3 regions of the Cellulosilyticum sp. genome follow, and region 2 is predicted to be linked to each of the others. Evidence: riboswitches for the same ligand, from Rfam matches in the RefSeq annotation. Region 2 holds a riboswitch; each other region holds the start of a gene.
What was found. Region 2 has a riboswitch for cobalamin ahead of AC1VAQ_RS16805 (ABC transporter substrate-binding protein). Riboswitches for the same ligand answer to the same signal wherever they lie in the genome.
Positions count from the first base shown of each region.

Region 1 (4,287 bases), on a different contig from region 2:
GCTAAGAAGTCCGTGGTAAGTTCTTTTTGAAAGTCACTTTGTGCAGTGGGTAAAAATAAAAGCGAATACATTTTAAATACGAAATCCTTAAGTCTATAAGCGGTATGGTCTGGTAAAAAGTAAAGGCAATGTGCTAAGAAACAATCGGTTAATAGAGCAGCTTCTTTATGCGTAGCAATTAATCCTTTAACCGGTGCTGTGGAAGAAAAATCACAGCCACAAGATTCACGAATGATGATTTTACAAGGAACTAATTTATTTTGAACGACTTTACCTTGAATGCAGTCAAAAAGAAGGTTAAAAGCACAACGCGCAAAGTCTTCTAAGGGTTGCTCAATAGTAGATAAGCTAGGGACACAGTAAGACGAGCTATGAATATTATCAAAGCCTGTGAGTACTACTTCTTCAGGGACTTTGATGCCTCTTTTTTGAAGTTCATTTAAAACGGTGAGTGCCATGGAATCATTGGCACAGACGATGGCATCAATAGGCAACTTTTTTTTGTCAAAAAGGACCTTAACAGCTTCAATGGCAGAGTCTGGTGTGAAATCCCCAATTTGGATATATTCTTCACGAAAAGGAAGATGATTTTCAAGCAATGCTTCTTTGTAGCCTTTATAACGCTCAAGTGCATCACAGTTGCTGCTTGGGCCAGAGATAAAGGCGATATTTTCTTTGTGATGAGCAGTAATAAGATGAGAAACGAGTTCCTTTAATACTGCTTTATTATCAGTATAGACACTTGGAATGCCCTTAGCAGTTGCCCCAAGACTTACCATAGGAATAGGGGCATACTTAGAGTAAAAGTGGCTATATTCTGAAGAACTTAAAAACGAAGAAAGCACACCAGATGCCAGAATAATTCCATCTAATACATCCTCAGTAGCATAATTGAATGCAACATTACATTGATATTGATATTTATATTGTTGAAAAGAAAAATCAGGATTTAAAGAGCCACCTAAAAAGTTTATCAGATTTACATGGTATTCTTGGGCAACTTTTGCGACTGATTTAAATAATATATAAGAATATTCAAGTTCAACGCCTGTAGTAAAAAAGCCAATCGTATAAGATGGATGGACCTGATTGCTCACTTTTATCTCCTCCTAAAATATGTATATAGATTTCACATTTATAAAATTTAGTTATTCATGATTTTTAGTCATGTGAAATCATTTGGAGAAACCTATTTACCTACATGTATATTTCAAGTTTTTAGTTGGTTTCTCTACAATAAAAAGTATTGAATATTTTAAATTATACAATATTATACAGACGATTAATAGTCAAAGTCACATAAAAATGTGAAAGTTATATTTAGAGAATAAGTAATAAGAACAAGATTTGAGAGGAGGAGGTTGATTTATAAGGATAATATGCTAGAATAAAAAGATATAACAAAGAAGAGAAAATAGAATAGTAACGTTTTGGGTGTAAAGTTGATAGATGCATAGGCTAATCAATTAACTTTCGTAACAGGGAAATGTGTGAAACACTGCAGCCCCCGCTACTGTATATGAGGAGATGTATTTAATATGTCACTGAGACTAAAGGATATTAGACTTGGGAAGGCAAATACATTGATGATGCATAAGCCAGGAGACCTACCTAAAATAAGGATAATGCTTTCGGAGGGAAAGAAATTATGTATGAGGCAATCAGTGCCTAATCAAAAGTGTAAAATCTTATATATCTTACATAGATCACAAAAATAATTTTTTGAATTTTAGATTTAAAATAAGAGATAGCACCTTATTGAACATGCGTAAATTAGAGTTCCCGTGAGGGAACTTTTTTATTGGAATTTTTTAAGTGAATGACAATATAAATGAAGAAGTATAGTCGTATTAAAAGGAGAAATGATGATGAGTAAATGTATTATGTTTCAAGGTACTTGTTCAGATGCAGGCAAGAGCCTTATAACAGCGGCCTTTTGTAGAATTTTTAAGCAGGATGGATTATCACCTATTCCTTTTAAATCACAAAATATGGCACTTAATTCGTATATTACAGATGAAGGCTTAGAAATGGGAAGAGCACAAGTATTTCAAGCAGAAGCGGCAGGTATGAAACCACAGGTTTGCATGAATCCTATTTTATTAAAGCCTTCTTCAGACAGAAAATCTCAGGTCATTATCAATGGGAAAGTTTACAAAAATATGAGTGCTAGGGAGTATCATGAGTTTAAACCTGAACTTGCTGGAATGATTCGTGAGATTTATGAAGACATTAGCAGTAAGCATGATGTAGTCGTTATTGAAGGGGCAGGTAGCCCAGCTGAAATTAACTTACGTGCTAAAGATATTGTTAATATGGGGATGGCAGAAATTGCTGATGCACCAGTTATTTTAATTGGGGACATTGACCGTGGGGGTGTATTTGCTTCTTTAGCAGGAACGATTATGCTACTTACAGAAGAAGAACGTAAACGTGTTAAAGGGGTTATTATCAATAAGTTCAGAGGAGATAAGACGATTTTAGACCCAGGCATTAAGATGCTAGAGGATATTATTAAGATTCCTGTTCTTGGGGTTATTCCTTATACACATTTAAAACTTGAAGAGGAAGATAGCTTATCTAGTCGCTTTAATAATAAACGAGATAAGAGAAAGCCTATTGATGTGGCTGTTATTTACTTACCTCATATCTCAAATTTCACAGACTTCAACATGTTTGAGACGCAAGAGGATGTAAACCTTCGTTATGTAAGACGTGGGGAAACAATTGGTGAGACAGATATGGTCATTATTCCAGGGAGTAAAAATACAATCAGTGACTTAATGTATCTGAAGGAAAGTGGCTTAGATATAGAAATTCATAAGCTTCAAAGCCAAGGTAAACTTATATGGGGTGTATGTGGTGGTTATCAGATGCTAGGACATAAAATATATGATCCATATGGTGTAGAGGGAAGTCATAAAGAGTGTTATGGTTTAGGTCTCTTAAATATGGAGACAACATTTGCAGCAGAGAAGGTTACTACACAGGTAGAAGGTAAAATTAATCCGCATTTACCAGGAATTTTAAAAGATTTAGGTGGAAGAAAAGTAAAAGGTTATGAAATTCATATGGGTGTGAGTACAAAGATAGGGCCATGTCAGGACTTATTAACTATTGAAAATAGTTTAGGCGAAAAGGTAAGTCACTTGGAAGGCTGCATAAATGAGGAAGGCAATGTGATTGGTTCTTATATGCACGGTATCTTTGATGAAGCAGAGTTTTTAAGAAGTCTGCTTAATAAAATCAGGGAGACTAAGAATTTAGAGCATATTGAAAGTGAAGTAACTTCTTTTGCAAGCTTTAAAGAAGGTGAATATGATAAGCTTGCACAAGTTGTACGTGAAAACATGGATATGCAGGCTATTTATGAGATTTTAGGATATGAGCATATAGGACAGCAAGGAGTGTGTCATGAATAAAAAATTAAATAAGACAGGAAAGAAGCTATTAATTGCTGGTACAAGTAGTGGTGTAGGCAAAACGACGATTTCATTAGGGATTATGCAGGCATTGAAAAATAGAGGCATGATTGTACAGCCTTATAAAGTAGGGCCTGATTACATTGATACAGCTTATCATGGATATATTACAGGGCGCCCTTCGAGGAATTTAGATGCTTATATGTTAGAAGAAGAGCAGCTTAAATATCTTTTTAATAAGGCAAAATCAGATGCAGATGTGGCTGTTGTAGAAGGCGTTATGGGCTTATATGATGGCAAGGGTATAGATATTAATGTATGCAGTAGCAGCAGTATGGCGAAGCTTTTAAATATCCCTGTTGTGCTGGTAATTAATGCAAAGGCTATGGCAGCTTCTAGTGCAGCTATGGTATTAGGTTATCAGCAAATTGACCCACAGCTTAATATCTGCGGTGTTATTGCCAATAATGTACGTACAGAGGGGCATTATAAGTTAGTGAAGGAGTCTATTGAGAAGTATTGCAATGTAGAGGTATTAGGTTATTTTCCGCCAAACGAGAACTTTAGATTACCTTCAAGACATTTAGGGCTTGTACCAAGTGATGAGATGGAAGCTTTGGAAGAGAAGTTTATGTGTCTTGGAGAGGAGATTGAAAAGTATATTGATATAAATCGTCTCTTAGAACTTTGTGATACAGAAGATATTAGGGCAGACTATGAACCAGCATTACCGGAGCTAAAGAAATTAGTGAAGGGGAAAAAGATGGCTGTAGCTTATGATAAAGCCTTCAACTTTTATTATGCAGATAACTTAGATTTATTAAGGGATATAGGGTTAGAGTTAGAATACTTTAGTCCATTAAAG
Region 1 covers NZ_CEVXFV010000008.1:21,804-26,090, forward strand. Annotated here, with positions in the region: gene AC1VAQ_RS05200 (diguanylate cyclase) at 1-1,097, opposite strand, end outside; cobalamin riboswitch at 1,416-1,629, shown strand; gene AC1VAQ_RS05205 (cobyric acid synthase) at 1,869-3,422, shown strand; gene AC1VAQ_RS05210 (cobyrinic acid a,c-diamide synthase CobB) at 3,415-4,287, shown strand, end outside.
Region 1: linked by a shared signal. The riboswitch ahead of AC1VAQ_RS05205 (cobyric acid synthase) and the one ahead of AC1VAQ_RS16805 (ABC transporter substrate-binding protein) in region 2 are both predicted to bind cobalamin.

Region 2 (4,287 bases):
TTGAAAACTAAAATAATGTTATGTGAAGTATATAGATTTCACATTTATAAAATTTAGTTATTCATAGTTTTGAGTCATGTGAAATCATTGGGAGAAAACAATTTACGTACATGTATATTTCAATGTTTTAGTTGGTTTCTCTATAGGACAATGTTAAAATATAAAATTTTTTAAATTATAGTTTTTTGAAATAATTTATAGTGGTAAGATAAAAAGGTTAGGGTGTATATTTTGAAAATAAGAAAAACATCGGAGATGTAGCAGATTAGAAAGGGATTTTTATATGAGAAAACATACATTTACAGTAGAAGAAAAATACGATCAAATGATTAATACACCTATTCCTAAGCTTATTACACTTATGGCAGTACCTACTATTATTAGCATGCTGATTACATCTGTTTATAATATGGCAGATACATTTTTTGTAGGTAAGCTTGGCACAAGTGCTACAGCAGCAGTGGGAGTATCATTTTCAATCATGTGTATTATTCAGGCCATTGGTTTTACATTTGGAATGGGGTCAGGTAACTTTATTTCTAGGTTATTAGGACAAAAGGAAAAGGATTATGCACAAAAAGTGGCAGCTACAGGATTTTTAACAGCCTTTGGGATTGGTTGTCTAATTGCTATTATTGGACTCATCTGTGTAGATTCCATTGTATATGGATTAGGGGCAACGCCTACAATTGCACCATATGCAAAGCAATATATTAGCATTATTTTAATAGGAACACCTTTTATGGCAGGTTCGTTTGTACTCAATAATTTATTTAGATATCAAGGGAATGCTTTTTATGGCATGATGGGGATTGCAACAGGTGGGGTTTTAAATATAATTTTAGACCCGATTTTTATATTTGTATTTAAGATGGGTGTATCAGGGGCAGCATTAGCTACCATTATTAGTCAGTTTGTTAGTTTTTGCATTTTACTTTCGAACGGCGGACGTGGGGGGAATATTAGAATTAGCCTTAAAAACTTTACGCCAAATTGGAAGATTTATAGAGAAATACTTAAAGGCGGTCTTCCTTCATTTTATAGACAAGGTTTAGCAAGCATTGCAACAATCATCTTAAACGTTTGCGCTAGGCCATTTGGAGATGCAGCCATTGCAGCTATGTCCATTGTGGCAAGGATTCTTCAATTTGCATTATCTATGGTGTTAGGATTTGGACAGGGATTTCAGCCTGTTTGCGGTTTCAACTATGGTGCCAGAAGATATGACCGCGTATTAGAAGCCTTTTGGTTTTGCGTAAAATTAGCATTTGGTGTACTTACAACCTTAAGTATTTTAGGATTTATTTTTGCACCGCATATTATTCAGATTTTCAGAAAAGATGATTTAGAAGTAATTCAAATTGGCGTAAATGCATTAAGAATACAATGCGTCACATTCCCATTATCCTCATGGATTGTCATGAACAACATGCTTCTTCAGACAACAGGACAAGGAACCAAAGCATCTATACTAGCTATGGCAAGACAAGGCTTATTTTTCATTCCACTTATCTGGATTTTATCTCAAACCTCAGGTCTACTAGGTGTACAATTAAGCCAAGCCATCAGCGATATCCTAACATTTCTCCTAGCCATACCTCTAGGCGGCAGCCTCCTCAAAACCCTCAAAGCAGAACAGAGGGACAGGTCTCCAAAAATGACGTTATAGATACGGGGACAGGTCTCCAAAGATGGCGTTGGGGGAGTCGGGAATTCTTGACAGAGGCAAAATAGTGTGTAATGATAGAAAAGTTGATACTAACCAAGTAGGGTGTAGAATATACTTAATAGGGAAAGTTAAGAGCTGCAGCCCCCGCTACTGTAACTAGGGACAAGGATAACGAAACCACTGTAATAGAAGAGATTTGTATTATGGGAAGGGTTATCTGAGGATGAACTATAAGCCAGGAGACCTACCTTACTATGGCACTAGTATTCTTTCGGAGGGAGAGAATGAACTAGAATCTTAGGAAGTTTAGCATTTCTTAAAAAGATTCTCCGAAAAGCAGTTATTTCATTTATAGGAGGATATTAAAATGAAACAAAAATTATTTATGAGAAAAGGTATGATGCTGCTTATGGCAACTGCCATGTCATTTTCAATGTTAGTAGGTTGTGGGAGCTCAAATAATACATCAGTAACCCCTACAGAAACAGCAGTAACAAATGAGGCATTTAATGTTTCAGTCACAGATTCAACAGGGGAAACGATTACTTTAACAAGTGAGCCACAACGTATCGTTTCTATGGCACCAAGTACAACAGAAATTTTAGCAGCATTAGGTGTAGAAAGCAAAATTGTAGGTCGTACAAAGTATTGTAATTACCCAGAGTCTATCGAGAATGTAGAATCAGTAGGTAGTACATCAAGTCCTAATGTAGAAACGATTATTTCATTAGAACCAGATTTAGTAGTGGGTTCAACACACGTTTCAGAGGAAGTTATTAATAAATTAAGAGAAGTAGGCATTCCAGTAGTATTCCTTAATGAGCAAGAAGGCTTTGATGGAACTTACTCAGCAATTACATCTATTGGTGAATTAGTTGGTAAGCCAGAAAAGGCAGCAGAAGTTATTGCAAATATGCAAAAAACAGTTACAGATATTACAAAAAAAGTGAATGCTTTAAATAAAACAGAAAAACCAAAAGTATATTATATGGTTGGTTATGGCGAACAAGATTTTACTGCAGGTGGAGACACATTTATTAGTGAAATCATCAATTTAGCAGGTGGTAAAAATATCGCACAAAATGTAGAAGGTTGGTCAATTAGTAAAGAAGAGATTGCAGCTGATGAACCAGATATGATTATTATGCCAAGTGGCAAAGGAACACTTGAAGAATTACAAAACACAGATTTCTATAAAGATTTAGAAGCTGTAAAAGCAGGACACGTTTATGAAATCAATGGAGATATGATTTCTAGACAAGGACCACGTGTAGCAGATGCATTAGTGGAAATGGCAGAAGTAATTAATCCAGAGCTCGTTAATTAATTAGATTTTTATCTAGTTAAAATCTAGCATTTAGAAAATTACTTGGAAACTAAATATAAATTAAAAGGAATAGGAAATATAAGGCTTTTATATTTCCTATTAACTTTATCCGTTATTATTTTTGCCATTATCTCCATAGCAATTGGTGTAGCTAATATTACAGTAAGTGATATTATGCATATTATATGGTCACAGATAACAGGCCAGGAGGTAGCTACACATATTACAAAAGGTCAACAAACAATTATATTGAATTTACGTATTCCGCGTATTCTTATGGCGATTTTAACAGGAATGAACTTAGCTATAACTGGAGCAGTCTATCAGGCAATTTTTAGAAATGATATGGCAGATCCTTATATGTTAGGAATTTCCTCAGGGGCATCACTTGGAGCGGCTATAGGATTTGTAACAAGCGGTTTTTCACCACTATATGCCTTCATGGGGGCGCTAGTGGCGAATGTATTAGTATTAGTTTTATCAGGAATGAAGGGAAAAGTCTCTACTGTTAGATTACTTCTTTCAGGACTTGCAATTAATTATTTCTTTTCTTCAGTATTAGCATTAATAAAAACTTATTGGGACGATAAACTTCTTACTATTTTTACCTGGGGAATGGGTTCTCTTAGTGCAGCATCTTATACTAGGGTATTTATTTTAAGTATTGTTACGATTCCAAGCCTTATTGTATTTCTTATTTTACGAAAGGAACTTAATATTTTACTGATGGGAGAGGATGTAGCGAAAGCTCTAGGTGTAGATGTGGGCCGTGTTAGAAAGATACTTCTAGGGATAAGTAGCTTACTTATTGCAACAACAGTTTGCTTTACAGGAACAATTGGATTTGTAGGGCTTATTATTCCACATATTGTCCGTATTGTATTTGGCTCAAATTATCGTGTGACATTGCCTATTACAGCATTTTTAGGAATGTTATTTTTGCTTCTATGTGATAACTTATCTAGGGCACTTCTTCCTAGTGGAGAAATTCCTATAGGAGTAATTACCTCTTTATTAGGTGCACCATATTTCATGTATCTTATTTATAAACAAAGAAAGAGGGAGCAAAGATGATTGAAATCAAACACTTAGATTACACTATTAATAAAAAGCATATTTTAAAGGATATCAATTATAGTTTTGCTCCTGGTAAAATATATGGAATTATAGGCCCCAATGGTGCAGGGAAGAGTACGATTTTAAAGCATATCATGGGCATTATTCATCCACCTAAGGCAACTATTTTCTATGAAGGTAAAGATATAAGAAGTTTTAAAGTAAAAGATTATGC
Region 2 covers NZ_CEVXFV010000051.1:18,998-23,284, reverse strand. Annotated here, with positions in the region: gene AC1VAQ_RS16810 (MATE family efflux transporter) at 284-1,669, shown strand; cobalamin riboswitch at 1,753-1,935, shown strand; gene AC1VAQ_RS16805 (ABC transporter substrate-binding protein) at 2,037-2,996, shown strand; gene AC1VAQ_RS16800 (FecCD family ABC transporter permease) at 3,039-4,070, shown strand; gene AC1VAQ_RS16795 (ABC transporter ATP-binding protein) at 4,067-4,287, shown strand, end outside.

Region 3 (4,287 bases), on a different contig from region 2:
TTCATATAAGCTCTTCTTATCATATCTAATTGGCATCCCTTCACAAAGAATCTCTCCCTTATCAGGTTTTAAAAGTCCTACAATACTCTGAAACAAAGTAGACTTTCCAGAGCCATTCACACCAATAACGCCAATAATCTTCCCCTTGTCAAAGTCCATATTCACATCTTCTAACGCCCTACATTCCTTATCATAAGCATAGGTCACGCGCCTAACTTCAATCACACCACTTCGCCTCCTTCCTTCTTAATGCCATCCTTCTAATTATCATTTTTTACTTTCTTTTGCCATCTCCATAATCAGCTTCATCTTTCCCATCACATGTTCATGTGCATTTAATCCATGTGTCTTCGTACACTTCATACAACTTTTAATACCCTTTGCTGTATATTCAAAGTCACCTCCACACTGATTTCCTAACGTATAAAGTGGGCAAAAGCAAAAAAGACAGTTAAATGTTTCAGTATTCTCCACCTTATGACAAGGAAAATATTCGCATTGTTTATTTTGTGTAAATTTATAGTGTTCCATTTTAATAAAAAGTCCCTTCATATAGCTTCATTTCAAGCGCCACGCAAAGTTCTTCATAACGCTGCATAATGCGTTTAAAAAGTTGACTAATCAGCATGCCAGTTGAATGATAAGATGTATATAAATCGGTATAACCAAATCTCATTTCTTGCGCTCTTTTCATTTCTTCCATCTCTTCTAAGAAAATAAAAATAAATCGGTACATTAAAATAAGCAGCTCAATAATCTCATGAGGCAAATGTAATTTTCTTAGTACTTGTATCAGCTGATTCATTCCCACGGTTAGTGTCATAAAATAAATGCAGCATATACTTGCAAAGCATCTTAAAAATAAATAGCACGCTGTACGTAGTGTCTCATGGGTTATACCAATAAATCCGCCAAATGCATGACATTTTATAACAAAGTTAGCGGCCTGCGTATTATACGTTATCAAAATCATCATGGTACTAAGCCCTAAGAAACTTACGGGAATCATGAGAAGCTTTAAATAAAACTTAAATTCAATACGTACGCCCACTAATATAAGGGCGTTCATTATAAAAATAATGAACGCTAATAAATAAACTGATTTAAAACTAATAGCTGCTATAAGAAGCCCCATGGCAAAACCACTTTTTACATAAGGGTTCTTATTAGCTAATGGGTTATTATAAGCAATATAATCAATCTTAATCATATTAATTTCCTTGAGTCATTGGCACAGCTGCTTTTCGTTTTTTACCTTGCTGATACCCTAGGTAATAACAAATAACTCCTGCTCCAAGTGCTGCTTGTAATGAAAAGAATAAACTTTCAATCTCCCCGCTAGCTGGTTCATAAAAAGGTTCAAACCATGGCTCATACTCTGGCGCAAGCTCTCCAATCACTTCTTCTGCCTGCCCATCTGAGCCGCCATACTCTGCATGTGGGTTAATAAATAATGGTCCAAAAATCAAAATAGCTGCTAATAAAATTAAAATAACATTTACTCTGGTATTATGCTTCATAATGTGTTACCCCCTCTTCTTCATGCTTATGTACTAAATTATAAACAACTGTTGTGAGTAATCCTTCACCAATGGCAATAGGAAGCTGAGTCATTAAAAAGACACCAAAGAATTTAATAACTGCACCCATTATCCCACTTGTACTATCTGGAAATGCTAAACCTAGCTCAATAGATGTAACTGCATATGTGGCTAAATCTCCAAGTGCTGCTGCTAAAAATACAGCAAATCCTACATTCATTTTAAGCTTACGACAAAGCTTATAAATACCGTAACTTACAAAAGGCCCAACTACTGCCATTGAAAAGGCATTAGCGCCAAGTGTCGTAAAGCCACCATGTGCTAAAAGTGCAGCTTGAAAAACAAGTGCAAGTAAACCTACTACAGACATAACTGATGGGCCAAACATAATTGCCCCAAGGCCTACACCTGTAGGATGTGAACAACTTCCTGTAACTGATGGAATCTTAAGTGCAGAAAGCACGAAGACAAAAGCGCCTACTAAAGCAATAAGTACTTTCTTTTGTGGACTTTCTTTAAAAATTTTTCTAAGGGATTTTAACCCTAATGCAAAGAATGGTAAATACACAATCGTCCAAATAATGGACCATTTCACAGGCAAAAAGCCTTCCATAATGTGCATTCCATAAGTGGTGACTGGAACCAGCCCCAAAAATAATAATGCGGTGACAACTGAATGATTTAATTTTTTCATTCTCTTATTCCTCCCTCTTTCCCTCCGAAAGTAGATTTTATATAAAAATAAGGCAGTTCTCCTGGCTCATGATTCATCTACTTAGCTTGCCTTCCCACAGACCTTCATCTTAGAGCTTCTTATAAACTTCTAAAATTTAATCTGCAGTGACTTTTTATGCGCTTCGTATCCTCAGTAACAGTAGCGGGGGCTGCAGCTCTTAACTTTCCCTATTAAGCCCATAAGGGCACCTTATTTTATATCATAATATATTTATACTGATTTATAATGTCCTATGCTAGCTAAATAGTCTATCACAGTCCATTATGCAGTAGCATTTAACATTCACTACGCCATATGTTCTTTCACAACTTTAAGTGCCTCAAAGCTTGCCTTAATTGTTGCTTCAATATCTTCATCTGTATGCGCATATGAGAGGAACATTCCCTCAAATTGTGCTGGTGGTAAAATAATGCCACGTTTCAACATTTCTTCAAAGTAAATTTTAAATAACTCTGTGTTGCAATGTTTAACATCATCGTAATTTTCAATAGGCCCTGGCCCAAAGAATAAGCATACTAATGACCCACTATGATTCACAGTAAAATTGAGGGACAGGTCTCTAATATTGGCTTCTAAGCCCTCTGCAAGGCGTGTTGCTTTAGCACTTAGTGTTGTATAAATTTCTGGGTGATCTCTTAAGATTTCTAGATTCTTTTTACCCATATACATAGCAAGTGGGTTACCTGATAATGTACCAGCTTGGTAAACTGGACCTAGTGGTGATACCATAGACATAATTTCATCTGTTCCACCATACGCACCTACTGGTAAACCTGCTCCAATGATTTTACCGAAGCATACCATATCTGGCTTAATACCGAAATATTCTACTGAACTACCGTAGGCAATTCTAAAGCCAGTGATAACCTCATCAAAGATTAAAACAGCACCATATTCGCTGCATAAGTCTCTAAGTGTTTGTAAGAATTCTTTCTTTCCTTCAATAACACCCATGTTACCTGCTACTGTTTCTACGATAACAGCTGCAATCTCCTTGCCTTGGCTTTCGAAGATTTCTCTCACAGCTTCGCAGTCATTGTATCTTGAAACTAATGTATCTTTTACAACATCAGCTGGTACACCAGGACTTGTAGGCACGCCAAATGTTAAAGCCCCTGAACCGGATTGAACAAGTAAGGCATCTGAGTGTCCATGATAACAACCTTCAAATTTAAGGATTTTATTACGACCTGTAAATCCTCTTGCCACACGAAGTGCACTCATAGTAGCTTCTGTACCTGAGTTAACCATTCTAACTTTATCAATGGCTGGATAAGCCTCTACAATAAGCTTTGCCATCTCTACTTCAATCTCTGTAGGGAAACCATAGCTTGTGCCTTTTCGAACCACTTCCTCAATGCCGCTTACAATAGCTTCTGGGCTATGCCCAAGCATAAGTGGCCCCCATGAACAAACATAGTCGATAAACTCATTGCCATCTACATCTGTTACACGGCTGCCATGGGCATGGTCAATAAATACAGGGTCTAAACCAACTGCTTTAAAAGCTCGAACGGGGCTATTTACCCCACCTGGAATATATTTAACTGCTTCTTCAAAAATAGCTTTTGATCTTTCATTTTTCATTTTTAGCACCCCTTTATCTTTTTAGCTAAATCTTTTGCAAAGTAAGTAATAATAATGCTTGCCCCTGCACGTTTAATAGACATGACACTTTCATAAATAGCATCTTCGCTTAACAGCCCATTTTTAACAGCTAACTTAAGCATTGAATACTCACCACTTACGTTATAAGCTGCAATTGGCATATTAAAGTTATCTTTAAAGCGTCTGATAATATCTAAATAAGAAAGGGCTGGTTTAACCATAATAATGTCTGCCCCTTCTTCACAATCTAAAGCCCCTTCACGTAAGGCTTCATCACTATTAGCTGGGTCCATTTGATATGTCTTGCGGTCACCAAAGCTTGGTGCTGAATGGGCTGCTTCTCTAAATGGTCCATAAAAACTAGATGAATACTTCGCACTATATGCCATAATAGATACATTT
Region 3 covers NZ_CEVXFV010000008.1:41,387-45,673, reverse strand. Annotated here, with positions in the region: gene AC1VAQ_RS05320 (energy-coupling factor ABC transporter ATP-binding protein) at 1-225, opposite strand, end outside; gene AC1VAQ_RS05315 (cysteine-rich small domain-containing protein) at 268-531, opposite strand; gene cbiQ (cobalt ECF transporter T component CbiQ) at 533-1,210, opposite strand; gene AC1VAQ_RS05305 (energy-coupling factor ABC transporter substrate-binding protein) at 1,212-1,520, opposite strand; gene AC1VAQ_RS05300 (energy-coupling factor ABC transporter permease) at 1,510-2,235, opposite strand; cobalamin riboswitch at 2,270-2,484, opposite strand; gene hemL (glutamate-1-semialdehyde 2,1-aminomutase) at 2,563-3,864, opposite strand; gene hemB (porphobilinogen synthase) at 3,867-4,287, opposite strand, start outside.
Region 3: linked by a shared signal. The riboswitch ahead of AC1VAQ_RS05300 (energy-coupling factor ABC transporter permease) and the one ahead of AC1VAQ_RS16805 (ABC transporter substrate-binding protein) in region 2 are both predicted to bind cobalamin.